DNA from 4 places in the Micromonospora sp. WMMD1128 genome. Region 1 is predicted to be linked to each of the others. Evidence: riboswitches for the same ligand, from Rfam matches in the RefSeq annotation. Region 1 holds a riboswitch; each other region holds the start of a gene.
What was found. A riboswitch is a leader RNA that binds a small molecule or an ion and turns the genes downstream of it on or off. The one in region 1 is predicted to bind cyclic di-AMP.
Positions count from the first base shown of each region.

Region 1 (7,611 bases):
ACGGGCAGACCGAGATCTACTACGCCACCGGCGACAACCGGGCCACCATCGAGAACTCGCCGCACCTGGAGGCGTTCCGGGCCAAGGGCTACGAGGTGCTGATCCTCACCGACCCGGTGGACGAGGTGTGGGTCGAGCGGGTCGGCGCGTACGACGGCAAGACGCTGCGCTCGGTGGCCAAGGGCCAGGTCGACCTGGAGACCGAGGAGGAGAAGGAGAAGGCCGAGGCCGAACGGCAGGAGTACGCCGACCTGCTCACCTTCCTCGGCGGCGCGCTCGCCGACAGCGTCAAGGAGGTCCGCCTGTCCACCCGGCTGACCACGTCACCGGCCTGCGTGGTGGGCGACGCGCACGACATGACGCCGACGCTGGAGAAGATGTACCGGGCGATGGGGCAGGAGGTGCCGCGGGTCAAGCGGATCCTGGAGCTGAACCCGACCCACCCGCTCGTCACCGGGCTGCGCAAGGCCCACGGCGAGGGCGGCGACAGCGCCGCGCTGACCGAGACCGCCGAGCTGCTGTACGGCATGGCGCTGCTGGCCGAGGGAGGCGAGCTGACCGACCCGGCCCGCTTCACCCGCGTCCTCGCCGACCGTCTCGCCCGCAACCTGTAGGTGCAAGGCGGGGCCCCTTTTTATCGCCTACGCGATAGGAAGGGGCCCCGGTTAACACCTCTGCCGGGCGAGCCGGGGGAGGTGGATCAGAACTGTTAAGCGGGGCCCCTTCCTATACCGCAGGCGTTAAGCGGGGCCCCCGCCTTCATAGCTGGCCGGGGAAGAAGCCGTGGCGGGCCAGCGGCTCGACGATCTGGTGCTCCTCGTACGACAGGTGCGACAGCAGCGTGTCGGTGAGCAGGTCCACCGCCTCCTGCAACGCGGTGAAGTCGCCGGGCGAGCCGATCAGCTCCACCAACGCCCGGTCGACGCTCTCCACCACCCCGTGGATCACCACGTGTTCCTCCTCGAGGCGGTCCAGCACCGGTGCCAGGCCCGCGTCGGAGCGGCGCAGGTGCGGGAAGATCGAGGCGTCCTCCAGGCCGTGGTGCTGGGTCACCACCGTGCAGTACGCGGCGCAGTACGCGCCGAGCGTCCAGTTGTTCTGCCGCATCGTCATCTCGTTCAACGCGGCCCGCGCCCCGCCCGGCGAGACCGTGCCACGCGTGACCTGTGCCAGCAGGTCACGCACCTGGGCCAGCTCCTGGCGCAGGTGGTCGTGCACGTCCACCAGGTGCTGCCCGGCGGCCTGCGCACGGGCCGGGTAGACGTGTCCGGCCGGCGCCGGTGGGGCGCTCGGCCGGTCCGCCTCGTCCCAGAGGCGGCGCGCGCTCAGGCGTACCCCCGGATCCGGGGTGGGGGTGACCGCGAGCGCGGTCGGGAAGCCGGTGGCGGCCTGCTCCTCGGCGACCGCGCGGGCGCCGCTGCCCGGCGTGGTGCGCTCGGCGGCGACCAGCTCCCGGACGGCCGGCGCCACCTCCTGGGCGAAGAGTTGGATCGCGCGCGGCTCGTCGCTGCCGAGGATGAAGGTGGTGATGCCGTGTTCCAGCGTCAGCCCGGCCAGCTCCTCCACCCACTGTTCCGGCGGGCCGGCGAGGAAGCCGGTGGACGAGCGGGCGAACGTGCCGGTGACGTTGAGCATCCGGCGGATCGCGCCCGGGTCCCGGCCTGCGGCCCGCGCGCCGTCGTCGACGAGCGTGTTGAGCGCCGGCAGGTCGTCCGGCCCTTTCGGCAGGTACGCCAGCGACGGCAGCCAGCCGTCTGCGGCGCGCCCCACCAGCCGCAGCATGCGCGGCTTGTACGCGCCGACCCAGATGCCCACCGGGTGCGCCGGGGCCGGCCCGCGTTTCGCGCCGACCACGCGGTAGTGCTCGCCGGCCACCCGGATCATGCCGCGCCGGCCGGTGTCCCAGACCTCGCGGATCACGGTGATCGCCTCGTCGAGCGCGTCGACCGCCGCGCCGGGGGAGAGCCGCCGGCCGCCGGTCGCCTCGATGGCGTCCCAGAACGCGCCCGCGCCCAGCCCGAGTTCGATCCGGCCACCGGTGAGCAGGTCCAGGCTGGCCACGCTGCGGGCCAGCACCACCGGCTGACGCAGCGGCAGGTTGAGCACGTTGCCGGCCAGGCCGATCCGGTCGGTGGCGGCGGCCACGTACGACATCAGCGTCCACGTGTCCAGGAAGCCGGGCTGGTACGGGTGGTCCTGGAACGTGACCAGGTCCAGCCCGGCCTGCTCGCAGAGCGTCGCCAGCGCCACCACCTGCTCGGGGTGCCCGGCGGCGGGGGTGAGGAAGCCGCCGAAGGTCAGCTCGTGTCCGTGTTCGGTCATCCGCCCCGCTCCTCGCGTGATCTTGCCCGGTCCCGCCCACGGTAGCTCCGTCGTCGGGCCGGACGGCCGTGTACCCGGCACCGATCCCGTGCGGCGCGACCGATTCCGCCCCCACCGCGCTCGCCTGGCCCGATCGCCCGGCTGGGTGAAGAACGTCACAAGAAGTGGGCAATCGCGGATATTCGTCCCTAGCGTCGGTTCCGTTCGCAGACGCGGACACCACGGGCCGGTAACGCCTAATCCCGCCGCCGGCCCGGCGGAACCGAAACTCGGGCGGGAGCGGGGGACCCACAGGTTCCACGGTGCACGTCACCTCGGGGTGAAGCCGCCACCGGCGGCCGGGCTCCTCGGCCCGAACCCGACAGCTCACCTCGTCGGCGTGGAGGAATCCACATGTCAACTGCATACTCAGCCCGGCACCGCCGGAGCGTGGTCCACCGCGCCACGGCCCGCCGGACCGCTGTCGGCGCGATCGTCGCCGGCGCCGCCACCGGCGCCGCGGCACTGCTCGGGCCGGCCGCGCCGGCCAGCGCCGCGAGCGTGAACTGGGACGCCGTCGCGCAGTGCGAGTCGGGCGGCAACTGGCACATCAACACCGGCAACGGCTACTACGGCGGGCTCCAGTTCTCCCGGAGCACCTGGAACGGCTACGGCGGCCAGAAGTACGCCGACCGGGCCGACCTGGCCAGCCGCTCCGAGCAGATCGCCGTCGCCGAGAAGGTCCTGCGCGGGCAGGGCATCGGCGCCTGGCCGGTCTGCGGCAAGAAGGGCGGGTCGACGAAGAAGTACGCCGCCAAGGAGTCCGGCTCGACCACGTCCGCGAAGAAGGCCACCTCCTCGCAGAGGGCGTCGGCGCCGAAGAAGGCGTCCGCGCCGAAGCGCTCCAGCAGCGCGCCGGTCGCGGGCACCTACCTGGTGCGGCCCGGGGACACCCTCTCCGAGATCGCCGCGACCCAGCACGTCGACGGGGGCTGGCGTGCGCTGTACGCGGATAACCGGGCCGTGGTCGGCGCGGACCCCGGCCTGATCTTCCCGGGTCAGCGGCTGCGCCTGCGCTGATCCTGAGTCGTGTCGCGTCGCGATCCTGGGGACCGCGTCGCGCCCACGAGCGATGCGAACGCCCGGCCGGGCCGTCCGGCCGGGCGTTCGCCGTCGCGCGACACGCCGGGAACGGCCGGCGTACGTCCTGCGTGCGGCGTCGGCGGCCGGTCCGGTACGGCGGGTGACGAGGTTCCGACGTCGACGGTTGCTATGGTCACGAGGCTTGGCTAGGACGTGAAGAAAGCGCGGATATGACCAACGATGCGTTCTCGGCCGCCGCGAGCCTCGACGAGCTGCTGACCCGCACCCAGCAGGCGCTGGCCGCGATGCGGTCCCGGGCCACCGTGCACGCCGACGGCGAGCCGGGCGAGCTGCTCCGGGCCGAGGGCACGGCGGCCGGCGGCCGGGTGCGCGCGGTCGCCGTCCAGGGTGGCCGGTTGGACTCCGTCGCCGTCGACCCGGCGCTGGCCGACGAGCCGCTTGACGTCCTCTGCGGACACCTCGTCGTCGCCGTCAACGCCGCGCTGACCGAGTTGGACGCGCAGGTCAGCGCCTCGGCCCGGGCGGACACCGACGCGCTCGCCGCCCGGCTCGGCGGCCTGCCCGACCAGGCGGAGCTGTTCAGCCGCGCGATGCACGAGGTGGCCGCGCGCATCCGGCGAGACCGCGCCGTCGCGTCCCGCGCCGCCCGCCCCGCCTGACCAGGTCCGTCCACCCGGCCGGCCCATGCGGCACCGGCCGCGCCGCGTCCGACTGCTCGCCCGGTGCTCCGGCAAAGCGCCGGCGTCGGCGAACGCGCCTTCCCTGGTCTGCTTACTGGGATTGACCTTCCGAATAGCGGGAACGGCAGAGATCTTGGTAGGAAAGTGCCCCCATAGGGGCCGTTTCGTACCAAGATCTCGAAGCCGGGAGCCGGGAGCCGGGAGCCGGGAGCCGGGAGCCGGGAGCCGGGAGCCGGGAGCCGGGAGCCGGGAGCCGGGAGCCGGGGATACGGAACGGCCGGCCGTCGAGGAGGACGACGACCGGCCGTTCCGCGTCGCGGTCAGCTCAGCGTGACCGCGGTGTCGTCGACGACGAAGGACGTCTGGAGCGAGGCGTCCTCCACGCCGCTGAACGAGATGGTCGCCGTGGTGCCGGCCAGCGACGAGACGTCGAAGGACCGCTGCACGTAGCCGGTGGCCTTGTTCAGGTTGGAGTAGGTGGCGAGCGTGGTGCTGCCGGCCTTGACGGTCAGCTTGTCGTAGGCGGTGGTGCTGGTCGACTCCGCGCTGTCGATGTGCAGCCAGAAGCTCAGCGTCGCCCGGCACCCGGACGGGATGGTCACCGACTGGCTGAGCGTGTCGGTGTGCGAGGAGCCGTAGCCGTCGAGCCACGCCTTGTACGAGCCGCTGTGGGAGGCCTGGCCGCTGTCGGTGGTGATGACGCCGGACGTGGCGCTCCAGTTCGCGCTGCCCGACTCGAAGCCGGGATTGGCGAGCTTGTTGCCGGAGCAGCCGCCCGACGGCGGGGTGGAGGTGGCGGTCGGGGACGGCGTGCCGCCGCCGGAGCAGGTCGGGTCGCCCGACTGCGCCGGCACGCTCACCGCGTCCCAGGCGGCCTTGACCGTGTTGAACTCGGTGCAGCCGCTCGGGTAGAGGTTCTTCGCCGCCTGCAGCGTCCAGGTGCGGTACTTCAGGTACGACGAGGACGAGGTCTTCAGCAGCATCGCGTTATACATGATCTTGATGGCCTTCTGGATGCCCAGGCCGGTCACGCTGCCGCCGTTGCAGGTCGAGCTGCTGGGCTGCCCGTTGGTCGGGCTGTTGCCGTTGGCCAGCAGGTAGAACCAGTGGTTGCCCGGTCCGGCGGAGGCGTGCACCTCGCCGGAGGGCACGCTGCTGGAGTAGCAGTTCGGGTCGCCCAGCGCCGACGGGTTGTACATGTTGCGGATCGGGCCGGAGCCGACCAGGTTGATCTTTTCGCCGACCAGGAAGTCCGGCGCGTCGTAGCTGGACGGCTCGTTGGCGAACCACTCGGTGGCCGCGCCGAACGTGTCCGCCACGAACTCCTGGGTGCCGCCGCGGGAGATACCGCCCGGGGTGTGGTCGTCGATGCCGTGGCCGATCTCGTGGGCCACCACGTCGAGCGAGCCGATCCACTGGCCGGCGGTGTTCTTGCCGATCTGGACCTGGGAACCGTCGTAGTAGGCGTTCTGGTCGTTCAGGCCGACCCGGATCGGCCAGTAGCCGCCGTTGCCGTCGGCGCCGTTGCGGCCCAGCCACTGGCTGAGCATCTTGTGCTCGGTCTGCGCGCTGAACAACGCGTCGACGCAGCCGGTCTCCTTGTTGGTGGCGGTGCCGTTGCCCCAGGCGTCGTCGGTGCCGCTGAACGTGCTGTTGTTCGCGGCGTCCTGGCAGCTGAGGTTGGTGACGCTCGGGTCCTTCATGGTGTAGGTGCTGCCCGACTTGGTGGTGTTCAGGGTGAGCGGGCTCGGCCCGTTCCAGGCGCCGGTGCCGGTGCCGTTCACGACGTGCTCCAGGGTGCCCAGGACGGCGCCGGTGTGGGCGTCGACGTCGACGGTGAGTCGGCTCGGCCCGTCGGCGCCGGTGCCGCGCACCGTGGTCTCCCAGGCCAGCGCCGGCTTGGCGCCGAGCGTGTAGACGACGAGCGTGCTGCCCTCGACCGCGCTGACGGTCTTGAGCTGGGCACGTGCCGTCTTGACGGCGGCGGCCGAGGTCAGCTTGGGGGTGGTGGCGAGGGCGCCGATGGGGCGCTGCTGCGCGACGGAGGCGTACTTCAGGTTGCCGGCGGAGTCGGTCGCGAGCACGAAGTCGCCACCGACCACCGGCAGGCCCTTGAAGGTGCGCTCGTAGGGCACGTACTGGGTGCCCTCGGAGGAGATGACGGGCTTCTGCACGAACGCGTCGTCGGAACCGGCCTGGAGGTAGGCGGGACGGTTCGCGACGAGCGTGCGGGCCGACTCGGCGGCCGTGGCGCGGGCCTGGGCGAGGCTGGGTGCGGCGGGCCCGGGCGGCGCGGCCTGCACCGCCGCGGCGGTGCCGGCGGCGAGCACGCCGGCGGCAGCCGCGCCGGTGAGCGCGGCGAGGCGAGGTGAGAGCTTCAAGAGGGTTCGCTCCTGTTCTGAGGCGCGCCGCACGGAGCCCGGTGGGGTCGGGCGGCGCGATGGTGCGAGGCAGGTGACGGTCGGTCTCCGGAGCTGCCGGCGTGGCTCCGGGTCGACGGATCGACCGTCCGAGCCGCCGGGGGTTGGCGACTCGGAGAGCACGATCACACGCCGCTGGATCCGGGAGCAATGGGTGACCTGGGCAACCGACAGCCGTCGGACATCCCGCCGGCACGGCGAATTCAGGAAGCCATGATCTTCAATAGCCCCTGATCAGGGGGAACATTGTCGGCGACCGCCCGGCGGGTGTCCGACCTGCGTGCAATGCCGCTGTTCGCCGATGGCGCACATAGATTCAGCGCGGCCCTCGGGTCCGCGTCGGCAGCCCGGTCGGCACCGGCGGCAGCGAGGGAGAACCGGTCGGCCCCGGGAGGGGCGTCCCGCTCGGACTCGCGCTCGGGGTCGGGCTCGACGGCGTGGCGCTCGGCGTCGGTGCGGCCGACCGGCTCGGTGCCACCGTGCGCGGCGGCGGCGCCGGGCGGGTCGGCTCCGGAGCGTCGCGGGGGAAGGCCGGGTCGTGGAAGCGGTAGCGGTCCGGGTCGAGCTTCATCGCCTCGGTAGCCCGGGTCATGAACTGCCGCCAGATCGGCGCGGCCCCGGTCGAGCCGTACACCTCGTAGCTGCCGCCACTGGTCCGCAACGGCTTGCCGTCGGTGGTGCCCAACCAGACCGCCGAGGCGAGCGCGCCGGTCCACCCGACCATCCAGGTGTGCACGTTCTTCGTGGTGCTCTGCCCGGCCTGCCAGGTGCCGGTCTTGCCGGCGGAGTCCCAGCCGTTGTCCAGCCGGGCCGCCCGCACGCGGCGCAACGTCCAGTCGAGCTGGTTCACCGCCTCGGCGTCGAGGTCGAGATCGGTCTGCCGGAGCCGTTCCGTCCACACCGTGTCGTCACCCTTGGTCACCGACCGGACGAAGTGCGCGTCGGCCCGCCTGCCGCCGGCCGCGAACGTGGCCATCCCGTTGGCGTGGTCCTGCACGGTGATGCCGTACTGCCCGATGCCCACCTCGGTGGAGAAATGCTCCGCCAACCCGTCGGCGGGGTCGTCGCGCAGGTCGACCCGCTGCGGTCGCGGATTGCCCCGGACG
Region 1 is NZ_CP114902.1:2,846,871-2,854,481, forward strand. Features, by position in the region: gene htpG (molecular chaperone HtpG) at 1-614, shown strand, start outside; gene O7602_RS13025 (LLM class flavin-dependent oxidoreductase) at 760-2,322, opposite strand; cyclic di-AMP (ydaO/yuaA leader) riboswitch at 2,573-2,717, shown strand; gene O7602_RS13030 (transglycosylase family protein) at 2,716-3,381, shown strand; gene O7602_RS13035 (YbaB/EbfC family nucleoid-associated protein) at 3,615-4,064, shown strand; gene O7602_RS13040 (M4 family metallopeptidase) at 4,406-6,466, opposite strand; gene O7602_RS13045 (transglycosylase domain-containing protein) at 6,822-7,611, opposite strand, start outside.

Region 2 (7,611 bases), 1.4 Mb from region 1:
CGGCCTCGTCGAGACGGTGCTGGTGGCCGCCGGGATCCTGGTCGGCTACGCCCGCCGGGCCGACGACGGGTTCGACCCGGCGCTGGCCGTGACCGCGCTCGTCCTGCTCGGCCTGGTGCTGCTCGTCGGGCCGCTGCGCCAGGCCGCCGCGCTGGAGATCCGGGCGGCCAACCTGCCGGTCCGCTCCTGGGCGCCACCTGTCGCCGCCCGGCTCGGCGACGCGCTGCTGGTGCTGCTCGCGCTGGTGGCGCTCGCCGCCGCGCCCGCCCTGCCGGCCTGGCTCCCGCTCGTCGCCACGCTGCTCGTCGGCGCCGGCTGCGCCGCCGTCGCGCTCGACCTCGCCCGCCGCCGGTTCCGGCCGCCGGCCGGCGGTGGCCCGATCGGCCGGGCGCTGCGCCGGCACCAGCCGGAGTTCGTGCTGCACTTCTCCGCCCCGCCCGGCTCCGAATACCAGGTGACCATGTGGCTGCCGTACCTGGAACGGATCGGCCGGCCGTTCCTGGTGGTGCTGCGCGAACCGGAGTTCCTGCCGACCGTGGCCGCCGCGACCCGCGCCCCGGTGGTCCTCTGCCCCACGCTGAAGGCCCTGGACGAGGCCCTGGCGCCCAGCCTGCGGGTGGCGTTCTACGTCAACCACGGCGCGAAGAACGCCCACTGCATCCGGTTCCACCAGCTCACCCACGTACAACTGCACCACGGCGACAGCGACAAGGCCCCGAGCGCCAACCCGGTCTCCGCGATCTTCGACAAGATCTTCGTAGCCGGGCAGGCGGCCATCGACAGGTACGCCCGGGCCGGCGTGGAGATCCCCGCCGAGAAGTTCGTCGTGGTCGGCCGCCCCCAGGTCGAGGAGATCGAGGTACGCCGGGAGCACGCGCCCGCGTCGGCGCACCCGACCGTCCTCTACACCCCGACCTGGACCGGGCACCACGCCGACGCCAACTACTGCTCGCTGCCGGTGGCCGAGACGCTGATCCGCCGGCTGCTCGACCGCGGGGCGGCGGTGATCCTGCGCGCCCACCCCTACACCGACCGGAACCCGGCCTCGGCCCGGCAGCTCGCCCGGCTCACCGAACTGCTCGCCGCCGACCGGGCGAGGACCGGCCGGCCGCACCTGTGGGGCGCGGCAGCCACCCGGGAGCTGACGCTCACCGAGTGCGTCAACCGCGCCGACGCGCTTGTCTCCGACGTCTCCGGGGTCATCTCCGACTGGCTCTACTCCGGCAAGCCGTACGCGGTCACCGACACCGGCGCCGACGGCGCACACTTCGTCGAGCGGTTCCCCCTCGCCGGCTCCGGCTACGTGCTGCGCCGCGACATGTCCAACGTGGACGAGGTGCTCACCGCGCTGCTGGACACCGACCCGAAGGCGGCCGACCGCTGGGCCGCCCGGACCCGCTACCTGGGCGACTTCCCCACCGACGGCTACGCCGAGGCGTTCCTCACCGCCGCCCGGCGCGAGCTGGAGCCGGACTTCGCCGTCCCGGCGCCGCGCACGCCGTAGGCCGGTCGGTCCCCCCGAACCGGTCCTAGAGGTACGGGTCGAGCAGCGCGAGCACCGCCGCGGGATCCTCGACGTGCGCGTTGTGGCCCAGCCCCGGCAGCGTGGCCACCGGAACGCCCAACTCCTTGAGCTGCGCGTCGGTCACCATCGGGTCCCGCTCGCCCCGGGCCAGCAGCACCGGCACGTCGACGGCGGCGAGCAGGGCCGGCAGCCGAGGCGCCCCCACCGCGAACGCGGCCGGATCCATGGCCAACCGCCAGCGCCCGTCGCCCCGGCGTAGTCCCGCGTCGACCACCGGATGGTCCGGAGCGAACAGCCCGGCGAGCCCGGACACCCGCAGGTAACGACGGGCCGCCTCGTCACGGGTGGCGAACCAGGTCACCGGCCGGGCGGCCAACTCCTCCGCCTTCGCCAGCTCGGCCGGCGACCAGGCCACCTTGATGCCGAGGCCGACCACCGCGTCCACCGGCAGGCCCCGCCGGCGCGCGGCCAGCGCCAGCGCCACCACGCCACCGAGCGAGTGCCCGAGCAGCACCAGCCGGTCGTTCGGGCCGAGCCGGACCGCCCCGAACCCGTCCACGACGCGCTGAGCCAGGGCCGCGAAGGAGTACCCGGTCACGGTGGCGCCCTCATCGACGGCCCCGGGCGCGGCAGCGACCTCATCGGCGTCTCCCGACGCGGCGGCGACACCGAGCGCGGTCGCGACCCCATCGGCGCCTCCCGACGCGGCGGCGACACCAGGCACGGCCGCGACCCCGTCGGCGTCTCCCGACGCAAGGGCGGCCCCGCCTGTGGCAGCCCTCGGGGGCAGCGGCGGCGACCAGCCGTGTCCAGCCAGGTCGGGGGCGAGCCAGCGTCCTGGCCAGTGACGCTCCAGCAGTGGCGCCCACGGCAACCACACCTCGCCGGTGGCCCCCATGCCGTGTAGGAGCACCAGGTGACGGGTCCCCCTCGCATCGCCCATACGGCGCAGTCTGCCACCGGACGGACACGGTGCGCGAGAGCGGACACCGACGTCACGCGCGCGCGACGCATCGTGCCCGGGCCTCGGCGGCGACGCCGGCTGGACGCCCACCCTGCGCGTCACCCCGCCGGTGCCGGGGCGCACCTATGACCGACTCCGGTCCGACGGTCGCGCACTCCACTCGTGGCCCGGGGCGGAGCGCGGGTGGAACGCTTGGCCGTCTCGGGCGTGCTGAGGCGTCCGTAGCGTTCCAGTCGTCGCCTGAACGGCGCGCGGGTGGAACGCTATGGCCCTCTCGGGCGCGCTGAGACGTCCACAGCGTTCCAGTCGTGGCGCGGGTGGAGCGTGGGTGGAACGCTATGGACGTCTCGGGCGCGCTGAGACGTCCACAGCGTTCCAGTCGTGGCGCGGGTGGAGCGTGGGTGGAACGCTATGGACGTCTCGGGCGCGTTGAGACGGCCATAGCGTTCCAGTCGTCGCCTGAACGGCGCGCGGGTGGAACGCTATGGACGTCTCGGGCGTGTTGAGGCACCCGTGGGCGTTCCCCGTTAGTGGGCTTGGGGGTGTTGACGGCGTGTGGAATCCGGTTGCCATGTGTCGTCGGGTGTTGCGGTTGGGTGGGGTGTCCGGTTCGGGGGTGGTGGGTGGCACTCTGGCGGCGGAATCGTCGCGGGGGTGCGGGCGTTGTAACCCGGTGAACGATCGAGCAAGGCCAGCGCCCGTCGCGGCGCGGCCGACCCGGCCCCCGGGAATGACGGTGGGCAGCCGGTCGTTACACAGTCACTCCGGCCCACCCGCGATGCGGCCCTGGCCCCGCGGACCACGTCGGATCCCCCCGAAACGCTGTGAGCGCCTGACGGTGCTCGCCCGCGCGCCACCCTCCCACGGTGCGTGTGTCGACCCCCGGAATGGAGCCCCCTGATGAACACGATCCTGCGCAAGAGCGTCCTGGGTATCGCTGGTCTGGCGTTCACCGGTGGTGTGTTCGCCGGTCCGATCGCCGCTCACGCCGACACCCCCACCCACACCACCGCCGCCAAGCCCGCCGCCGCCGCGGCCGTGGCGCAGGCCGAGGGCAAGCAGTCGACGATCACGCTCAACGGCGAGCAGACCGCCAACGTCAAGGCGATCATCGCCGCGACGAAGAAGGCGGGCCTGCCCGAGCGGGCGGCGGTCATCTCCATCGCCACCAGCCTCCAGGAATCCAAGCTGGAGAACCTGGGCCACCTCGGCGACACCAACGACCACGACTCCCTCGGCCTGTTCCAGCAGCGCCCCTCCTCCGGCTGGGGCACCCCCGAGCAGATCACCGACCCCGAATACTCCACCCTGGCCTTCCTCAAGGGCTTGAAGCAGGTCGACGGCTGGCAGGACATGCCCCTGACCGAGGCCGCCCAGACCGTCCAGGTGAGCGCCTACCCCGACGCCTACGCCCAGTGGGAGAACCAGGCCACCGACCTCGTCACCAAGCACTGGAACAGCTGACGAACAACGCTGAAGGCCGGCACCCGCAACAACGGGGTGCCGGCCTTCACGCGTACCCGAAAAGGTCAGGCGGAGTAACCTCGCGTGGCCATCCAGTTCGCCAGGTCGGCCGTGGCGACCCAGTACGACGGCAGCGACGGGTCGGCCGAGTCGGCGATGCGTACCGTCCGGCCGTCGTTCTTGTAGCCGATCACGGCGACATAGTGGCCGCCCGGGAACGAGTGCCAGCCGCCGTTCGTGTCGGTGGCGTCGCCGACGATGTTCGAGACGACCGCCCGGCCGTTGCTGACCGCGTTGACGACGTCGGCCCGGAGCCGGTCGACCTGGCCGGGGGTGGCTGCGCCGGCGATCATGCGGGTCCGGTACGGGTCGCCCTTGACCTGCTGGTTGAGCACCCGGGTGGTGTCCTCGGCCGAGTTGGTGCCCATCTCGGTGGTGCCGAGCGCGACGGCCAGCGTGTCCTGGCTGCGCTCGATGCCGGCGGCGCTGAGCGCGTTCCGCACGGCGGCCGGACCGCAGTAGTAGTAGGTGGTCTGGGCCTGGTAGTCGTAGTCGAGCACCTTGCTCGACGGTGGCTTCGGCTTGGCCTTCGGCGTGGTGTCCGGGTCGGCGGACTTGGCCGCGACCTTCGCCACGGGCGAGGCCGTGGGAGAGGGCTTGGGCGACGCGCTCGGCGAGGCGCTGGGCGACGGGACGGCGACCCTGGCCTCGCTCCGGGTCGCGGCGTCGTTGAGGCGGGAGCCGAGGTCCGCCACGGCGGCGGTGTCCCGCTGAGCCGGGGCGCCGTCGGTGGCGGTCAGGGTGGCGCCGGCGCCACCGGCCAGCACGAGGGCCGCCGCCGAACCGGCGATGATCTGGTACGGGCGCTCGGTCGCGAGCCGCCGCAGTTGACGCTTCAGGTGGTGCTTCACGGATTCCTCCACGGGGGTGGGCGGCACACGCCGGCCCTACGCGCGGAGGGACTCACGCGCGCTGACGGGCTGGACGGCCGCGGGTGATGGCCCGGGACGCCGGGCGGATCAGGGGTCGGGTACGCGTCGCCTCAGGCGCGCGCCGGCCCCCGCAGGCCGTGGAGGCGGGGGGACGATCGGGGGTTGGTTGACACGAGGAGGTAGCTCCTTCCGTGGCCGCCGACCGGGTTAGCTGACGGATTCGGGCGGGAAGTACGCCCTACCGCGGGCCGTGGGCTCCGCGGATTCACCCCGGTGTTGCTGTGGGTCCCCGGTTCGTATGCACGATTAGGCGGGTCGGCACGGCGACGCCATCGGCGATCGACAACCGCACCGGACGCGCCGACACTACCGATGGGTACGACACATGCCAAGCGCTCCCACCTGCGGAAACGTGCTTGGCGACTACAATTTCGGTGCAGCCGATCACTGACGTGACTCAATGGGACAAGGGGCTTCGACGACGCCGGCCGGCGGAAACCGGACGTCCGGCGGGAGGAAAAACGGACTCCGGCCGCGAAGCAGGACATCGGCTCGGACGGCACACCGGGCCGGTGACCCGGCTCACCGCGTTCGGTAACGATTCGGCCGAGGCAGCCACTCAGCCGAGGCAGCCACTCAGCCGAGGCAGCCACTCAGCCGAGGCAGCCACTGAGCCGAGGCAGCCACTCGACCCGGGACCGCCGCCCGACCCGGGACCGCCGCCCGACCCCACACCGCCGCTCAGCCGACGCGGGCCGGACGCCAGCGGGCGCTGCGCACCGGGGCGGGCACCGGGACACGGGTCGCCGGCGCGGCCCGGAACGCCGGCGCGGGCCGAAGCGCCGTCGCGGCGGCGTACGCCTCGGCGGCGAGCGTCCGGGCCGACTCGGCGGCCAGTTCGGTGTCCCGCCACGCCAGCCGTTCCCGCTCGGCGGCCGTCTCCCAGGCGGCTCGGCGGCCGTCACGGACCGTCCGGGCCAGCACGATCTCCTGCGTCGCCGGGTGGTGGCAGGGGTCCCACCCGTTGCGGCCGGCCAGCACGTCGGCGAGCTGGCGGGCGGTCAGGTCGCCCCGCCAGTGCGCCGCCATCGCGGCGTGACGGAGCCAGCGTTCCCGCGCCGCGTACTCGGACGGGGTGCGAGGCGTATGTGGTTCGGGCAGGGCGGCGGTGCCGGCCAGGCGGCGGGCGGCCGAGTCCGCCTCGTCGTACGCCGCCCAGGCGCGCTCCGCCTCGTCCTGGGCGGCCAGCCACCGCTCGCGGCGACGCCTGGCGGTCTGGGCGGCTCCGGCGGCGGCCACCGCCACCTCGTCGGCGTACCGGGTCAGGTCGGCCCGGTGCAGTGCCTCGACGTCTGCCGGGTCGGGTTCGGCCTCGGTCACGGCGTCTCGTTCGGGGCGGGCGACCAGGACGGTGAGCAGGACGAGGGCGAGCACGGTCAGGGCCGACCAGATGGCGGCGGCCTCGGGGACCGCGGTGAGGAAGTTGAGGAGAACGGTCTGTGACATCGGCGGGCACCTCACGGGAGACGGTGACGGGGAATTCCGCACGGCCGGTCGGGGCGGGGGGGCGCGACCGGGATCCGGACGCGGCCGGGCCGCCGAGGGCGGGTGCGGGTGAGGTTCGGGTGGGCGGCGGGGGCGGGCCCGCGGCGGGTCAGTGCGCGGGCGGGGCCCGCGGGCCGGCCGGTGCCGGCGGCGGACCCGCCGGGACCGGGTGCCGACCGGCGGGGCGGACGGCGTCGCCCTCCGGCTCAGGCTCCGGGACGCCGGTGGCGACGGTCTGCCGCTCGGTGGCGGCGTCGTGCGCCACCCGCGAGCCGGCATCGCCGCGGAACGTCGAGCCGGCATCGCCGCGGAACGTCGAGCCGGCATCGCCGCGGAACGTCGAGCCGGCGTCGGCGCGGAACGTCGAGCCGGCGACCGGGCCAACCGAGCCGCCCGGCGCCGGCAACGAAGCGGCAGCCGGCAGCGTGGCGGCGCCGAACGAGAAGGCGACGACCACGGCCAGGCTGGCAAGCATGCGTGCGGCCCAGCGCGCCACCCACCACACGGGACAGGTGAGCGCGATCGGAAGCACGGGTACAAATTACCCGCGATCCCACCACCACGCACCGTCACCCGGCGTGTCGCAACGCCACCGATCAGCGTGGACCGGTCAGTCGGGTCGGCGCGACTCGGCGTACTCGATCGGGCGGTCGGCGTCGTCGGCGGCCGGCCGGGGTGCGGGCACGGCCGGGGCGGTGGCGGCGCGGGCCCGGCGCGACGGGCCGAGGAGGCGCATCATCGGCACCTCCACCCAACGGTGCAGGGCGGCGGCGAGCGCCAGGGTGAGCAGCAGGAAGCCGAGCACCGCGAGCGGGCCCCGCCACCCGGGCAGCCCGGTGCCCCAGTCGCCGGTGAGCCGCAGGATGGTCACCATGACCAGCACGTGCACGAGGTAGAACGCGAACGAGACCTCGCCGAGCCAGACCATCGGGCGGGACCGCCACGGGGTCCGCCGGCCCCGCACGTCGGCGTCCGCCGCGGCGGTGATGACCAGCAGGTACGCCACGGCGAGCAGCGCCGCCCAGAACTCGGCCCGGATCCACAGCGCGGCGACCACCCAGGTGGTCACGAAGAGCGCGCTCGCCACCGTCAGGTTCGGGCCGCGCCAGCGGTTGCGGCGCATCAGCTCGGCGGCGGCGGCGCCCATCCAGAACTCGAAGGAGCGGGTGACCGGGAAGATC
Region 2 is NZ_CP114902.1:4,215,779-4,223,389, forward strand. Features, by position in the region: gene O7602_RS18785 (CDP-glycerol glycerophosphotransferase family protein) at 1-1,504, shown strand, start outside; gene O7602_RS18790 (alpha/beta fold hydrolase) at 1,530-2,468, opposite strand; gene O7602_RS18795 (hypothetical protein) at 3,390-3,953, shown strand; gene O7602_RS18800 (C39 family peptidase) at 4,019-4,864, opposite strand; cyclic di-AMP (ydaO/yuaA leader) riboswitch at 5,067-5,208, opposite strand; gene O7602_RS18805 (hypothetical protein) at 5,627-6,391, opposite strand; gene O7602_RS18810 (hypothetical protein) at 6,540-6,962, opposite strand; gene O7602_RS18815 (acyltransferase) at 7,041-7,611, opposite strand, start outside.
Region 2: it holds a riboswitch for cyclic di-AMP, as region 1 does, so the genes downstream of both, O7602_RS18800 (C39 family peptidase) here and O7602_RS13030 (transglycosylase family protein) in region 1, are expected to answer to the same signal.

Region 3 (7,611 bases), 1.6 Mb from region 1:
TCGGCGCGTCGCGTTGACTCCACTCGGCCCTCGCCGGTCGGGGACCTTCGACCCGTTGCCAGCCCGGCCCCGGTACGGGACGATCGTCCGGACCCATGACGGCGAGGGGGGCGGGTTGCAGAGCAGCGACAGCTTCAGCTACACCGTGCAGGCCCGGTGCAGCCGGGCGGACGCGGTGGCCCTGCTCGGCGACCTGAGCCGGCAGGGCGAGCTGCATCCGTTGATCGTCCGGGTCCGGCAGTTGCCGCCCCGGCCGGGCGCGCTGGCGAGCTACGCGATCACCGACCGGTTGGAGCTCGGCCCGCTGCACTTCCCGGTGACCTACCAGGCGGACGTGTTGATCGCCAACGAGGACGAGGTGGTCACCGTGGCCCGGCAACAGCCGGCGACGACGGTGCGCAACCACACCCGGATGCGCGACGAGACCGACGGCGTGGTGCGGATCGACGTGGAGATCACCCTCACCGCACCGGCACCGCTGTTCGGCTACGCGTTCCGGCAGGCCCGGGCCGCCCACCTGGGTCTCGCCGCCCGTCTCGGCGCGACCCTGGAGGGTCGACCGGCCTGACGTGGCGACTCAGCCGCTGCGGCGCAGCCGACCCCACGGCTTGTACGTGGACAGCACGGTGGCGACCAGGAGCAGCGTGGTCGAGACGGCCGGCGGCACCACCAGATCCACCCGCAGGTGGGTGTCGGCGGCCCCGGCGAGCGCGCCGAGGTGCCGGATCCGGGGAGTGAGCAGGAGCAGCACCAGGCCGAGCATCACGGTGGTGAGCGCGAACTTCACCAGCACCCAGCGCCAGCGCAGCAGACCCCACGGGGTGAGCAGCGCGCTGGCGGTGCCGACCAACCAGACCGCCACGCTCAGCGGCGCGAACAGCCAGGTGGCGAGCAGTGCCGCCGCCGGGTACACCACCTCCGGGTCGGCGCCGCGCAGCCCGGCCACGCCGAGCGCGAGCAGCCCCAGGTCGGTGCCGAGCCAGCCCAGCGAGGTGACCAGGTGCGCGGTGAGCAGCGCCTTACGGCCGGCGGGGGAGAGTCGTCCCATGCGTCGATCGTCGACCGCCGCGTGGCCCACGTCGTGGGCCACGCGGCGACACCCGGTGTACGTCGGGGAGCGTAGTGCTCAGTAGACCGACAGGTGCACGTGGTTGGTGTGGTCGCTGGACGGGTCGCCGTTGCCCCCGCTGTAGGACTTCCAGCCGCTGCTGGGCAGCCAGATCTCCTTGAACCAGATCACGTAGAGCACGGCGAGCCGGTCGGCGTTGCGGATGAAGTACGCGGACAGGTTGTTGCCGTACGTCTTGTCGCCGCCGCTGGCGACGCCGCCGAAGCCGTTCTTCTGGGCCGCGAAGTCGCAGGCCCGCCCCTTCGGGTGTTCACCCGAGCCGCTGGGTCGGTGGCAGGAGACGTACCTGGTGAAGCCGGCCGCCTTGGCCTGTTGCAGCGCGTGCAGCGTGCGCGGGGTGATGCAGCCGCTGGCCGGCGTCGGGTCGTTGACGCTGCACGACTCCGCCGGCCACGAGCCGTCGGAGTTGCGCTTGGCCGGCTTCGCGTTGGCCGAGGACGAGCCTCGGGCGCTGCTGCCGCCGCCACTGCTGCCGGCGCTCGCCGGCGGCTTGCGGTTGGCCACCTCCAACGCCCGTTCGGCCTGCTCCTTGCGCTTGGCCATCACCGCGACCTGCTTGCGCTGCTCGCTGATCTCGACGGTGAGCGCGGCGCGGGTGCGGACCGCCTCGTCCCGGGTGGCGATCAGCTCGCGCAGGGTCCGGTCCTCGTGCGCGGCGACGGTCTCCAGGGCCGCGGCCCGGTCCATGAAACCTTCCGGGCTGTTGCTGGCGAGCAGCGCCGCGGCGGTGCCCATCCGGCCGGTGCGGTACGCCACCCCGGCGATCTCGCCGACCTTGGCGTCGCGTTCGGTCAGTTCCGCGCCGATCGTGGTGAGCCGGTCGTTGAGCTGTTTCTGCCGGTTGACCGAGTTGTTCAGCGCGGCCTTGGCCTCCAGCCAGCCCTTGCTCGCGGCGTCGAGCTGGGCGCGCAGGGTCGGTGTGCCGCCCTCGTCGTCGTCGCCGGGTGCGGCGGCGAGCCGGCCGGTCGGCGCCGCCGTGGCGGGGGAGACCGGCACGGTCGCGACGCCGAGGGCCAGCGTCGCGACGAGCAGGGCCGCCAACCGGGCGGCCGTCCGTCGTACAGGTGCCACTGTGGGCATTCACGTGTCCTTCCGTCAACCGCCGACCGGGTTAGCTGACGGGTTCGGGACGGAAGATCCCTACCGCTGACGCGGATGCACCCCACGTACGTGGTTCCCCGGCTCGCCCCACGGGCGATTAGGCGATGGCCGCTCCACCGGCGCCGGAGTGACGCCCGTGGGTTGGCCGCGATCGAGCCTACCGGCGCGGCCCGGACCCGGCTCCACCAGCCGGAGCCGAATACCGGGCAAAACCGGCAATTGTCAACAATAGCCACCCAGATTTAAGTTTGTTCTAATTACCACTCGGTCGGGCCGCAGCCGCCGGCGGACGCTCCGGGTTCGATCTGCAACGTGGCGTGATCGATCGAGAAGTCCTCGTGCAGCGCGGCCCGGGCGGCGGCGAGCACGGTGGCGACCTCGGCGCGCGGGTCGGTGGTCAGGTGCGCCGAGGCGACGTCCATCCCCGAGGTGAGTGTCCACACGTGCAGGTCGTGCACCTCCGCCACGCCGGGCACGGCGGCCAGCCGGTCGTGCACCGCGGTCACCTGGAGGTGCTCCGGCGCGGCCTGCACCAGGATGCGTACCGCGGCCCGGCCGAGCCGCCAGGTGCGCGGCAGGATGAACAGGCCGATCGCCACCGCGACCACCGGGTCGGCCCACCACCAGTCGGTGAACGCGATGACGATCGCCGCGCCGATCACCCCGAGCGAGCCCAGCAGGTCGCCCAGCACCTCCAGGTATGCCCCGCGCAGGTTGATGCTCTCCTGTGCGCCGGCTCGCAGCAGCGCGAAGGCGGCGATGTTGGCCAGCAGCCCGAGCACGGCCACCACGAGCATCGGCCCGGCGAGCACCTCGGGCGGCTCGCCGAACCGGCGTACCGCCTCGACCAGGACGTAGACCGCGACGGCGCCGAGCAGCACCGCGTTCGCGAGCGCGGCGAGCACCTCGAGCCGGTAGAGCCCGAATGTGCGCTGCGGGTCGGTCCGGGCACGCCGGGTGGCGGTGATCGCGGCGAGCGCCATGCCGATGCCGAGCACGTCGGTGAACATGTGCCCGGCGTCGGAGAGCAGCGCGAGCGAGCCGGTCGTGAAGGCGGCCACCGCCTCGACCAGCATCAGCACGGTGAGCAGCGCGAACGCCGCCCAGAGCCGGCCGGCGTGGCGCTGCGCCGCGTTGGTCACCGCGCCGCTGTGGTCATGACCTGCACCCACGCGCACACCCTCCGCCCCATAGCTCGGCCGGAACCAATCTATGCTCACATCGCTATGTGTGCAAGTGAGGTGGGTCAGCCCACCGGGTCGAGCGTGGTCAGCCGCTGGGTGGCCCGGGAGAGCGCGACATAGAGCGTGCGTACCCCCGAACCGGGGTCGGCCCGGATCTCGCCCGGCGCGACGAGCACCACCCCGTCGTACTCCATGCCCTTGGCCTGGAGGCTGGTCACCACCTGGAGCCGGCCGGCGCCGAGCTGGCCCAGCCAGCCGGCCACCTCGTCCCGGCGCGGCACCGGCGTGATCACGCCGACCGTGCCCTCGACCTCGGCCAGCAGCGCCTCGGCCGCCTCGACCGTGGCCGCGGGCAGCTCGGCCGCGGCCACGGCGCGCTGGACCGGCGGCACACCCGTCGAGCGCACCGCGTCGGGAAGCGTCAGGTCCGGGTACAGCCGGCGGATCTCCGCCGCCGCCACCGCGAAGATCTCCGCCGAGTTGCGGTAGTTGGTGGTCAGCTCGTAGCGGTGCCGGCGCCGCCGCCCCAACGCCTGGTCCCGGGCCCGGTCCAGCTCCTGCGGGTCACCCGTCCAGGCGGTCTGCGCCGGGTCGCCGACCACCGTCCAGGACGCCAGCCGGCCGCGCCGCCCCACCATCCGCCACTGCATCGGTGAGACGTCCTGCGACTCGTCCACCACCACGTGGGCGTACTCGCGGTAGTCCGCCGGGCGCTCCCGGGCCGCCGCGCGGGCGGCGCGCTGCCGATCGGCGTACGTGCTCAGCTCGCGCACGCCGCCGGCGAGCTGGTACGGGTCGCGCTTCGGCCGGGCCCGCTGCACCGGCTTGCCCAGCAGCGCGTCCAACTCGTCGAGCAGGGCGACGTCGGCGACCGTCGGGCCCTCGTCGGCGAGCGTCAGGTAGGCGTCGGTGAGCAGCCGGATCTCGGCCGAGGAGAGGATCCCGCCGGCGTACCGGCGCAGCCGCTCGGGCCGGGCCAGCCAACCCAGCACGTGGCGCGGGTGCAGCCGGGGCCACCAGGCCCGCAGGAAGTCGCGGAACTCCGGCCGTTCGATGATCTCGTCCTCGAACGCGGGCTGCTCCGGCAGCCGGCCCACCCGCAGCGTGCGGGCCTGCGCGTAGAGCGCGGCGAGCACCGCGTCGAACGCCGCCCGGCGCACCTCGTTGCGGCGCGCGCCCCGGGTCAGCGTCCGGTCCCGCACCGCATCCAACGCCTGCCGCTCCAACCGCAGCAACTCACCGCGGTAGAGCAGGCGCAGCTCGGCCGGGGAGTCCGGCACCGCGTCCCGGGCCGCCCGTTCCAGCACCCGGCGCATCCGCAGCGACCCCTTCACGGCCGCCACCTCCGGCGGGTCGGTCCGCGTCGCCGACAGCCCCGGGAACAGCGAACCGAGCGAGTGCAGGGTGGCGGTCTCCTCGCCGAGCGAGGGCAGCACCGAGGCGATGTACTCGACGAACACACCCGACGGGCCGACCACCAGGATGCCGCCGCCGGCATAGCGGGCACGATCGGAATAGAGCAGGTACGCGGCCCGGTGCAGCGCCACCGCCGTCTTGCCGGTCCCCGGGCCGCCGGAGACGATCGTGACACCGTTGCCGGGGGAGCGGATCGCCTCGTCCTGCTCCCGCTGGATGGTGGCGACGATGTCCCGCATGCCCCGGCCGGTGGCCCGGGACAGCGTGGCCAGCAGCGCGCCGTCCCCGACCACCGCCATGTCCGCCGGGGCGGCCTCCGGATCCAGCAGGTCGTCCTCGATCCGGGTCACCTTCTCGGCCGCCGACTGGATCGTGCGCCGGCGCACCACACCACGCGGCTCGGCCGGGGTGGCCTGGTAGAACGCGGCGGCGGCGGGGGCCCGCCAGTCCACCACGAGCGTCTCGGCGTCGTCGGCGCGTACGCCGAGCCGCCCCACGTGCAGCACCTGCCCGGTGCGCAGGTCCAGCCGGCCGAAGACCAGCCCCTCGTGCTCGGCGTCGAGCACGTGCCGGCGCTGCGCGGCGTGGAAGACCATCGCGTCCCGCTCGACAAGCGCGCCGAAGGTGCCGACCCGCGCCATCCGGTAGCCCTCCCGCTCGGCGTCGGCCGCGGACCGGCGCAGTTCGGCCAGCCGGGCGTACACCCGGTCGAGGTGCCGCTGCTCGGCGGCGATCTCCCGGTCCAGCGTGGTCTGGTCGGTCAACGCGGTGCTCCTGTGGTCGGACGGCGCAACGGGCTGAATGAGGGTACGGGCCGCCGGCAAGCCGGACGTCGGGGCCATGCCGCTGACCGGCACACGCCGGTGCCGGTTGCCCGTTATCCGGCTGTTCCCACCCGTTTCCCGGCCGCCCGTACGCCGGTCAGGCGGTTACCTGTTCCCGGCCGCGGGTCAGGCCGCCACCCGGCGACCGGCCGCCCGGCGTCGCCGACGGGCTACGGCCGGCGCGGCCGACCGGGCGCCCGGCGCGGCCGGGCCGGCGAGCACCCGGCGCAGCACGCTAGCGACGGCGGCGTTCACCTCGTCCGGGCGCTCCATCATCAGCATGTGACCGGCGCCGGGGCAGACGGTCAACTCCGCGGTGGGCAGCGCCGCCGCGATGGACTCGGCGCAGGGCGGCGGGGTGAGCCGGTCCCGGTCACCGACCAGCGCGGCGGCCGGCAGTCCGCCGAGCGCGGCGAGCGTGTCCAGTCGGTGCTGGGCGCCGATCGAGGCGCGGAACCCGCCGATCGAGCGCAGCGTGGCGCGCGCCACCGCGGAGGTGACCAGCCGGATGTCCGCCGGGTCGCAGCGGTCGCCGAAGAGCATCCAGCGGATGCTGGGGCGCAACGCGCGCAGCAACGCGTGCGGCGGTCGCCAGCCGCCGCAGCGGGCCAGCACGCCGGCGCCGGTGGTCTCGGCGAGCCGGATCAGCCGCGCGATCCGGGGCGAGAGCCCGTAGACGGTGTGCGTGTGCCCCTCGGCGGTGGTCGCGACGAAGACCAGGCCGGCGGTGCGGGCGGCGAACCGGTCGGGGTGGCGGTGCGCGTACTCCATCACGGTCATCCCGCCCATCGAGTGCCCCACCAGCACCACCGGGCCGGACGGGGCGAACTCGTCGACCACCGCGGCCAGGTCGTCGCCGAGCTGGGCCAGGGTGGCGTCGCGCAGCGTCAGGCAGCTCGACCGGCCGTGCCCGCGCGCGTCGTAGGCGATCACCCGCACCCGGTCACCGAAGCGTTCCCGCAGGTCGGCGACCTGGCGGTGCCAGCTCCGCCCGTCGAGCGTCCAGCCGTGCAGCAGGACCACGGTGACCTCGGCGTCGACCGGCCCGGTCGCCGTGACGTGCAGGCGTACGTCGTCGGGAAGTCGCAGTTCCATGGTCCACCTCCCGGGCCGTCGGGTGCGTCACCGGGGCGACCCGGCGGTAACATCGGCGTTACCCGCCATCACACCACGGCAATCGGGGCGGGAGAAGATTCACCGTCCGCCCGCGCCGGGTCGGACCGGTGACCAGGCTGGGGGCATGCCGTCCACCCCCGCCGCCCGCAGCCCCCGCGCCGCCCTGGCTGAGCTGCTCACCGGCAACCGCCGCTTCGTCAGCGGCCAGCCCCTGCACGGGCACGACGTCAGCGCCGCCGCCGCGGTGGCCTCCGGCGACCAGCAGCCGTACGCGGTGGTGCTGGGCTGTATCGACTCCCGGGTGCCGCTGGAGGCGATCTTCGACCAGACATTCGGCTCGATCTGCGTGATCCGCACCGGCGCGCACGTGCTGGACCGGGCGGTGTGCGGCTCGATCGAGTACGTGGTGGGGCAGCTCGGCGTACGGCTGGTGATGGTGCTCGGCCACGAGCGCTGCGGCGCGGTCGGTTCGGCGGTCGACGCGGTGCGCACCGGGCGGCGCCCCGGTGGCGCGCTGGCCTACGTGGTGGACCGGATCGCTCCGGCGGTGGTCGAGGTCGGCGTCGACGACCCGGCCGTCCACCCGCTGGCGATCCGCCGGCACGTGCGGCGGACGGTGGCCGCGCTGCGCGCCGACGACCGGCTCGCCGGCCCGGTGGCGGCCGGGGACGTGGCCGTGGTGGGCGCGCTCTACGACCTGGCCACCGGTGCGGTCACGGTGCTGCCGGAGGAGGAGACGCGCGACCGCCCGCCGGGGTGATCCCCGACGGGCGGTCGTGATGGTGCGGGTGAGGGGGCTCAGCCCTCGAAGACGCCGGCCTCGACGAGACGCTTCTCGGTG
Region 3 is NZ_CP114902.1:1,260,151-1,267,761, forward strand. Features, by position in the region: gene O7602_RS06145 (SRPBCC family protein) at 116-568, shown strand; gene O7602_RS06150 (hypothetical protein) at 578-1,048, opposite strand; gene O7602_RS06155 (hypothetical protein) at 1,127-2,209, opposite strand; cyclic di-AMP (ydaO/yuaA leader) riboswitch at 2,214-2,344, opposite strand; gene O7602_RS06160 (cation diffusion facilitator family transporter) at 2,488-3,402, opposite strand; gene O7602_RS06165 (AAA family ATPase) at 3,477-5,594, opposite strand; gene O7602_RS06170 (alpha/beta hydrolase) at 5,781-6,749, opposite strand; gene O7602_RS06175 (carbonic anhydrase) at 6,895-7,530, shown strand; gene O7602_RS06180 (hypothetical protein) at 7,569-7,611, opposite strand, start outside.
Region 3: it holds a riboswitch for cyclic di-AMP, as region 1 does, so the genes downstream of both, O7602_RS06155 (hypothetical protein) here and O7602_RS13030 (transglycosylase family protein) in region 1, are expected to answer to the same signal.

Region 4 (7,611 bases), 3.0 Mb from region 1:
TCGGCGGGGCTGTCCTCCCGGTTCCACCAGGTCTGGAACGCGGTGATGTCCTGGCCGGTGTGCTGCGTCCAGACCGCCGCCGCCCCGGTGTTCGCCTCGGCGACCACGCCGGAGAGGGTGCCGGAGAACCGGATCCAGGCGTTGCCCATCTCGAAGAGCTTGACCTCGTCCGCCTCCGGCCAGGTGTAGCCCAGGACGCCGAGCAGCGACCGCAGCTCGCCGGGCAGCTCCAAGCCCATCGTCAGCCTCCCAGTGACCGGCGCAGACCGTCGAAGCCCTGCGTGATCCTGGCTTCGACCTCGGCGTAACGCGCGGCCATGTCACCGAGATCGATGCCGGCTGCGGAGATCTCGTCGAGCGCGGTGTCGAAGCATTCGAAGGCGAACGCGGAGACCTCGTCGTGCGCGGCCCCGATCAGCGAGCCGATGTCGTCGGAGCCCCAGGGGCGACCGAATCCGGCCAGCTCGGCCCGGAACGCGGTGAGCGCCTGACCGAACCGGGTCGCCGCACCGCCCAGCGCCTGCCCGGATGCGCCGAGCGCGTCGGGGTCGACCTCGACCGGCATCAGCGACCGTCCCGCTTGGAGAGCCGGTCCTGCGCCTCGACGAGCGCGTCGGTGAACGCGTTGAACTGGCGGCCGGCGTCCTCCTGGATCCGGCGTAGCTGCTCGCCCAGGGAGCCCAGGTCAACCTGGCCGGGGACGGCGGCGGTGGCCTGTTCCTGGAGGTCGGTGAGCGCGGCGTTGACCGCCGCCTCGATCTCCTCGGCCAGGGTTTCGCTCGGCATGCGCATGACCCGTGGATCCAGGGCCACGGCGGTGAGCCGGCCGGGCAGGCCGGCGGTGACCCGGATCAGGCCGTCGGCGGCCTCACCGACGCCTTCCGGTGGCGCGGGCGGCGCACCGGCGTCGGCGGCGTTGTGCCGCTGCAACGCGGCCATGGTCTCGGACAGGACCCGGCCGAGGCCGGACGGGTCGGCGGGTTGGGCCATCGCACAGCTCCTGCCGGAATCGAGGTCGCTTCGCATCTTATGCACCGAACGCGAGCCGGGGTGGCCCCGGGTGAGCGACCGTGGATGGTCCTGGACAGCACGCCGGGCCGGCCCGAAGGCCGGCCCGGTGGTGGTGCGAGGCGTACGTCAGCTCTTGAAGGCGTCCTTGATCTTCTCGCCGGCCTGCTTGAGCTTGGCGCCGGCCTGGTCGTTGCGGCCCTCGGCCTCGAGGCGCTCGTTGTCGGTGACCCGGCCGACGCCCTCCTTGACCTTGCCCGCGGTGTCCTGGGACGTGTTGTCGATCTTGTCGTCGAGACCCATGGGAACCTCCAACTCAGCAGTTGCGTGACGACAACTGATTACCCCGACGGCCGCCGGCCCAATCCAACGTCACCCGATCGGGCGGAACCGCCGCAGCCGCAGGCTGTTCGCCACCACGAAGACCGATGAGAAGGCCATCGCCGCACCCGCCAGCATCGGGTTGAGCAGCCCGGCGGCGGCCAGCGGCAGCGCCGCCACGTTGTAGGCGAACGCCCAGAACAGATTGCCCTTGATGATCGCGAGCGTGCGCCGGGAGAGCCGGATGGCGTCCGCCGCGGCCCGCAGGTCGCCCCGGACGAGGGTCAGGTCGGCGGCCTCGATCGCCACGTCGGTGCCGGTGCCCATGGCCAGGCCGAGGTCGGCCCGGGCCAGCGCGGCGGCGTCGTTGATCCCGTCGCCGACCATGGCCACCACCCGACCCTCGCGCTGGAGCCGCTCGACCACCGCCACCTTGTCGGCGGGCAGCACCTCCGCGATCACCTCGTCGATGCCCACCTCGGCGGCCACGGTGGCGGCCACGGTGGCGTTGTCGCCGGTGAGCAGCACCGGGGTGAGCCCCAGACCGCGCAGCCGGTCGACCGCCGCCCGGCTGGTCGGTTTCACCGCGTCGGCCACCGCGAGCACCCCGCGGGCCCGCCCGTCCCAGCCGGCCAGGACCGCCGTGCGGCCGGCGGCCTCCGCGCCGGTCGCGGCCCGCGACACCTCCTCGGGTACGTCGAGACCGCGCTCCCGCAGCAGTCGGTTCCGCCCGACCACCACGCTCCGCCCGTCGACGGTGCCGGTCACCCCGAGCCCTTCGACGTTGGCGAAGTCGACCGCGACCGACGGTCCGGCCTGGGCCGCCGCCTCGGCGACCGCCCGGGCGATCGGGTGCTCCGAGGCCGCCTCCAGCGCGCCGGCCAGCCGGAGCAGCTCGGCGGCGTCCTCGCCGGTGGCGGGCCGCACCTCGGCCAGCGCCATCCGGCCGGTGGTGACGGTGCCGGTCTTGTCCAGCACCACGGTGTCGACCCGCCGGGTGGACTCCAGCACCTCCGGCCCCTTGATCAGCACGCCGAGCTGCGCGCCGCGCCCGGTGCCGACCAGCAGCGCGGTCGGGGTGGCCAGGCCGAGCGCGCACGGACAGGCGATGATCAGGACGGCCACGGCGGCGGTGAACGCGGCGGTCGGCCCGGCGCCGGTGGCGAGCCACCAGCCGAGCGTGCCGGCGGCCAGGGCGATCACGATCGGCACGAAGACGCCGGAGATCCGGTCGGCGAGCCGCTGCACCGCGGCCTTGCCGGTCTGGGCCTGCTCCACCAGCCGGGCCATCTGGGCGAGCTGGGTGTCCCCGCCGATCCGGGTGGCCCGAACGACGAGCCGGCCGCCCGCGTTGATCGTGGCGCCGACCACCGTGTCGCCGGGGCCCACCTCGACCGGTACCGACTCACCGGTGAGCATGCTGGCGTCGACCGCCGAGGTGCCCTCCTCGACCACGCCGTCGGTGGCGATCTTCTCCCCGGGGCGCACCACGAACCGGTCGCCGACCACGAGCTGGTCGACCGGGAGCCGGACCTCCTGCCCGCCGCGTCGTACCGCCACGTCCTTGGCGCCCAGTTGGAGCAGGGCCCGCAGGGCGGAGCCGGCGGTGCGCTTGGCGCGGGCCTCGAAGTATCGACCGGCCAGGATGAAGACGGTCACCCCGGCGGCGGCCTCCAGATAGATGTTGCCGGCGCCGTCGCTCCGGGTGATGTCGAACCGGAACGGGTGGGTCATCCCCGGCATGCCGGCGTCGCCGAGGAAGAGCGCCCAGAGCGACCACCCGAACGCGGCGAGCGTGCCGAGCGAGACCAGGGTGTCCATGGTCGCCGCGCCGTGCCGCAGGTTGACGAGCGCGGCCCGGTGGAACGGCAGCCCACCCCAGACCACCACCGGCGCGGCAAGCGTCAGCGAGAGCCACTGCCAGTAGTCGAACTGCCAGGCCGGGACCATGGCCAGCACGATCACCGGCAGGGTCAGCACGGCGGAGACCCACAGTCGGGTACGCGGGCCGCGCAGCTCGTCCGCCGGCTCACCGGCCACGGTCTCGCGAGCCGGCGCGGGCGGCGGCGGCACCACGGCCGTGTAACCGGTCTTCTCCACGGTCGCGATCAGGTCGGCCGGGGCGACCTCGTCGGCGTACCGGACGGTGGCCTTCTCGGTGGCGTAGTTCACCGTGGCCTCGACGCCGTCCATCCGGTTGAGCTTCTTCTCGATCCGGGCGGCGCAGGACGCGCAGGTCATCCCGCCGATGGCGAGTTCGATCTGGTTCGGCGCGGTGGGCAGCGCCTTTCCCGTGGCGGTCATCGGTGCCTCCTCGGTTGCGCGGGTCCGTGGACCCGTCAGGCCCCGGCGAGGTCGTAGCCGGCCTCGTCCACGGCGGCGCGTACGGCGTCCGCGTCAAGCGGGCTCTGACTGGTGACGGTGACCCGGCCGGTGGCCAGGTCCACCTGGACGTCGGTGACGCCCGGCAGCGCGGTCAGCTCGGCGCTCACCGCGTTGACGCAGTGGCCGCAGGTCATGCCGTTGACCTGGTAGGTGGTGTCCATCTCGCCCTCCGATCCGATACCCCCCAGGGGTAGGAGTCGAACGTTAGCATACCCCCGAGGGGTACGCTATCCTCGGCGCATGACCACGCCGCCCACCCCGACCCGGGGCTACACCGCCAGCAAGGACCAGCTCCTCGCCCGGCTCCGGCGCGTCGAGGGCCAGGTCCGGGGCGTCGAGAAGATGGTCGAGGACGACCGCTACTGCATCGACGTGCTGACCCAGATCTCGGCCGTCCAGGCCGCGCTGGACAAGGTCGCCCTGGGCCTGCTCGACGGCCACGCCCGGCACTGCATGCACGAGGGCGCCGCCGAGGGCCGGGCCGACGAGATGGCGACCGAGATGATGGCTGCCGTGGGCCGTCTCATGAAGCGCGGCTGACGGGCCCGTGGGCGCCGACCACGGCCGTACCGTCCCCGCGCCGCCGCGCGTACGCCGAATCCTCGTCGCGACCGTGGTGCCGCTGTTCGTGCTCACCGTGGTCGCGGCGCTGGCGCTGTGGCCCCGGCACGGACCGGAGCCGACGGGCGGCGCGAACGTGCCGCGTCACCACGGCACGGTGACCCGGGTGGTGACCGAGCCCTGCCCGCCGACCCCGGAGGAGCCGGCGGGCGCCGCCGGGCGGTGCGGCACCGTGACCGTCGCCGCGGAACAGGGCCCGGACGCCGGCCGGGAGGTCGAGACGCCGATCCCCGCCGGGCCGGGCGCGCCCCGGGTCGAGGTCGGTGACGAGGTGATCCTGGTCGAGCTGACCGACCCGGCCGATCCGGCGGCGACGACCTACCACATCGCCGAGCACCAGCGCGGCACGCCGCTGGTGTGGCTGGTGGCGCTCTTCGCCGCCGCGATCGTGGCGTTCGGCAGGTGGCGCGGGCTGGCCGCGCTGGGTGGCCTGGTGGCGAGCTTCGCCATCCTGCTCGGCTTCGTGCTGCCCGGGATCGGCGCCGGCCGGTCCCCGCTGCCGGTGGCGATCGTCGGCGCCGCCCTGATCATGTTCGTGGTGCTCTACCTGACGCACGGGATCAGCGCGCAGACGTCGGTGGCGGTGCTCGGCACGCTCGGCAGCCTGGTGGTCACCGGGGCGCTCGGCACGCTCGCCACGGCCGCCACCCACCTGACCGGCTTCGGCAGCGAGGACGCCACCACGCTGTCGATGTTCCAGGGCGACGTCGACCTGCACGGGCTGCTGCTGGCCGGCATCATCATCGGCTCACTCGGCGTGCTCGACGACGTCACGGTCACCCAGGCGGCAACCGTCACCGAGTTGGCGCGCGCCAACCCGGGGCTGTCCCGGCGGGCGCTCTACCGGGCGGCCACCCGGGTCGGCCGGGCGCACATCGCGTCCACGGTCAACACCATCGTGCTGGCCTACGCGGGCGCCTCACTGCCGCTGCTGCTCCTGCTGGTCGCCGACTCCCGCCCGGTGAACGAGATCCTCACCAGTGAGTTCCTGGCCCAGGAGATCGTCCGAAGCGCGGTGGCCACCATCGGCCTGATCGCCGCCGTACCTCTGACCACCGCCCTCGCCGCGGTCGTCACCACCGCCGGGCGGCGCGGGCCGGACGACGACCCGGCGCCGCCCGCCCCGCGGTCGCCGCGGGAGCGGGACGAGGCGCTTGAGGCGCTCGGCGGGGCGCCCGCCGAACGTTGGCCCGGCGACCCGAGGAGTACGCAGGCCGCATGGTGACACTCCGCAGCGTGACGGCCGGAATCAAACGCGATGCTGGTCACGCTGGGCAATGTCGAATTCTCGCGATTGGTCGGCTTCCGGACGTAGATCCCCGGTCGGGGTGTCGGGTAACCTCGCTGCCGGTCACCGCCGAAGGCACGCACCGGTGCCTGCGGTACCGCCGCCCAATCGCCTCCGGGCGAGCCGGGGAACCAGGTACATGGGGTGAATCCGCGCGAGCGGTAGGGGCCACTTCCGTCCCGAACCCGTCAGCTAACCCGGTCGGCGGCCGACGGAAGGGAACACTGTGACGGCACCCCTGCGCCGCTGGCTCACACCCGTGGTGGCCGTGCTCGCCTCGTGCGCCGTGCTGGCCGGGCCGACCCCGGCGACAGCCGCCCCGCACGCCGCCGCGCCCAGCCCCTCCGGGCACGCGGAGGACGACGACCCGCCGCTCATCACCGAGGCGATCGACTCCGCCAACCGGGCGTACCTCCAGGCCAAGACGAAGCTGACCACCTCGCAGAAACGCCAGAAGCTGCTGGCCGCCGAGGTGAGCGCGGCGGAGGCCGAGTTGGAGGCGCTCAGCCCGCAGGTCAACCAGATCGCGGCACAGTCCTATCGGACCGGTCGGATGGGCGCGATGGCGATGCTGCTGGAGAGCGACTCGCCCGACTCGTTCGTCAGGCGTGCCAACGCTCTGGACGAACTCAACCTCTTCAACGCGCAACGGCTCACCGCCATCAACGCCGCCAAGAACCGCGCCGCCCAGGCCAAGCTGGCCATCGACGCCGAGGTGCGCGAGCAGGAGAAGCAGACGAACGCGATGGCCCGGGAGCGGACCGAGGCGCAGAAGGCGCTGAAGCTCGTCGGCGGGCTGGGCTTCACCGGTGGTCTGGTCTCGGCCACGTCGCCGGTCGCCAAGGTCGGCCCCGGCCGCACCGCCGACGGCGGGTGGAAGTCGGAGTCGTGCAGCGAGAACGACCCGACCACCTCCGGCTGCGTCACGCCGCGCACGCTGCACGCCTACAAGGAGGTCAAGCGGGCCGGCTTCAACCGTTTCGTGGGCTGTTACCGCCCCGGCGGGCCGTGGGAGCACCCCAAGGGCAAGGCCTGCGACTGGTCGCTGCAGAAGAGTGGCTTCTCGCCGTGGCACAACAACGACACCCGCAGGTACGGCAACGAGGTGGCCGCGTTCCTCATCCGCAACGCCGACCGGCTGGGCATCTACTACGTGATCTGGAACCGGCAGATCTGGTTCCCGGCGACCGGTTGGAGTTCCTACAGCGGGCCGTCCAACCACACCGACCACGTGCACATGTCGCTGCTCTGACGCCACACACACGCGCGCGAAGGGGCCGCCCGCGGGCGGCCCCTTCCGTCTGTCCGGTGCGGTCAGCCGGCGAGCGCCGGATCCGCCGGCGCGGCCGGCGCGGGCAGCGGAGCCGGTGACTGCGCCACCGTCCGCACCTCGCCGCCGCTGAGCCGGTAGGACATGCCGACCACCGCGCACGCCCCGCCCGCCACCCGCCCGGCGAGGACCGTCGACCGGGCCAGCAGGGCCTCCACGGTCTGCGCGATGTGGACGTCGATGATGCCGTCGAGATCCTCGACCCCCTGCCGGGCGGCCCGGAGCAGGCTGGGCGAGACGGCGTCCACCACCGCGCCGAGGTGTCCGGCCGGGGCGGCGCCGGTGCGGACCGCCTCCCGGGCCGCCTGAACCGCGCCGCACGAGTCGTGACCGAGCACCACCACGAGCGGCGTGCCGAGCACGGTGACCGCGTACTCCACGCTGCCGAGCACCTCGGGACCGGCGGTGTGCCCGGCGGTGCGTACCACGAAGAGGTCGCCGAGCCCACGGTCGAAGATGATCTCGGCGGCGAGTCGGGAGTCGGAGCAGCCGACGACCACCGCGAACGGGTGCTGGCCGTCGGCGACCGCGGCCCGGCGCCCGGCGTCCTGGTTCGGGTGCTGGGGCACACCGGTGACGAACCGGTGATTACCGGCCCGCAGTTCGGCGATCGCCTCGTCAGGAGTGTTCAGGCTCATTGCTGCTCACCTCGTGTTCG
Region 4 is NZ_CP114902.1:5,807,294-5,814,904, forward strand. Features, by position in the region: gene O7602_RS26000 (hypothetical protein) at 1-239, opposite strand, end outside; gene O7602_RS26005 (hypothetical protein) at 242-565, opposite strand; gene O7602_RS26010 (YbaB/EbfC family nucleoid-associated protein) at 565-990, opposite strand; gene O7602_RS26015 (CsbD family protein) at 1,138-1,311, opposite strand; gene O7602_RS26020 (heavy metal translocating P-type ATPase) at 1,381-3,633, opposite strand; gene O7602_RS26025 (heavy-metal-associated domain-containing protein) at 3,669-3,875, opposite strand; gene O7602_RS26030 (metal-sensitive transcriptional regulator) at 3,955-4,254, shown strand; gene O7602_RS26035 (YibE/F family protein) at 4,262-5,560, shown strand; cyclic di-AMP (ydaO/yuaA leader) riboswitch at 5,715-5,846, shown strand; gene O7602_RS26040 (hypothetical protein) at 5,850-6,875, shown strand; gene O7602_RS26045 (carbonic anhydrase) at 6,938-7,591, opposite strand.
Region 4: it holds a riboswitch for cyclic di-AMP, as region 1 does, so the genes downstream of both, O7602_RS26040 (hypothetical protein) here and O7602_RS13030 (transglycosylase family protein) in region 1, are expected to answer to the same signal.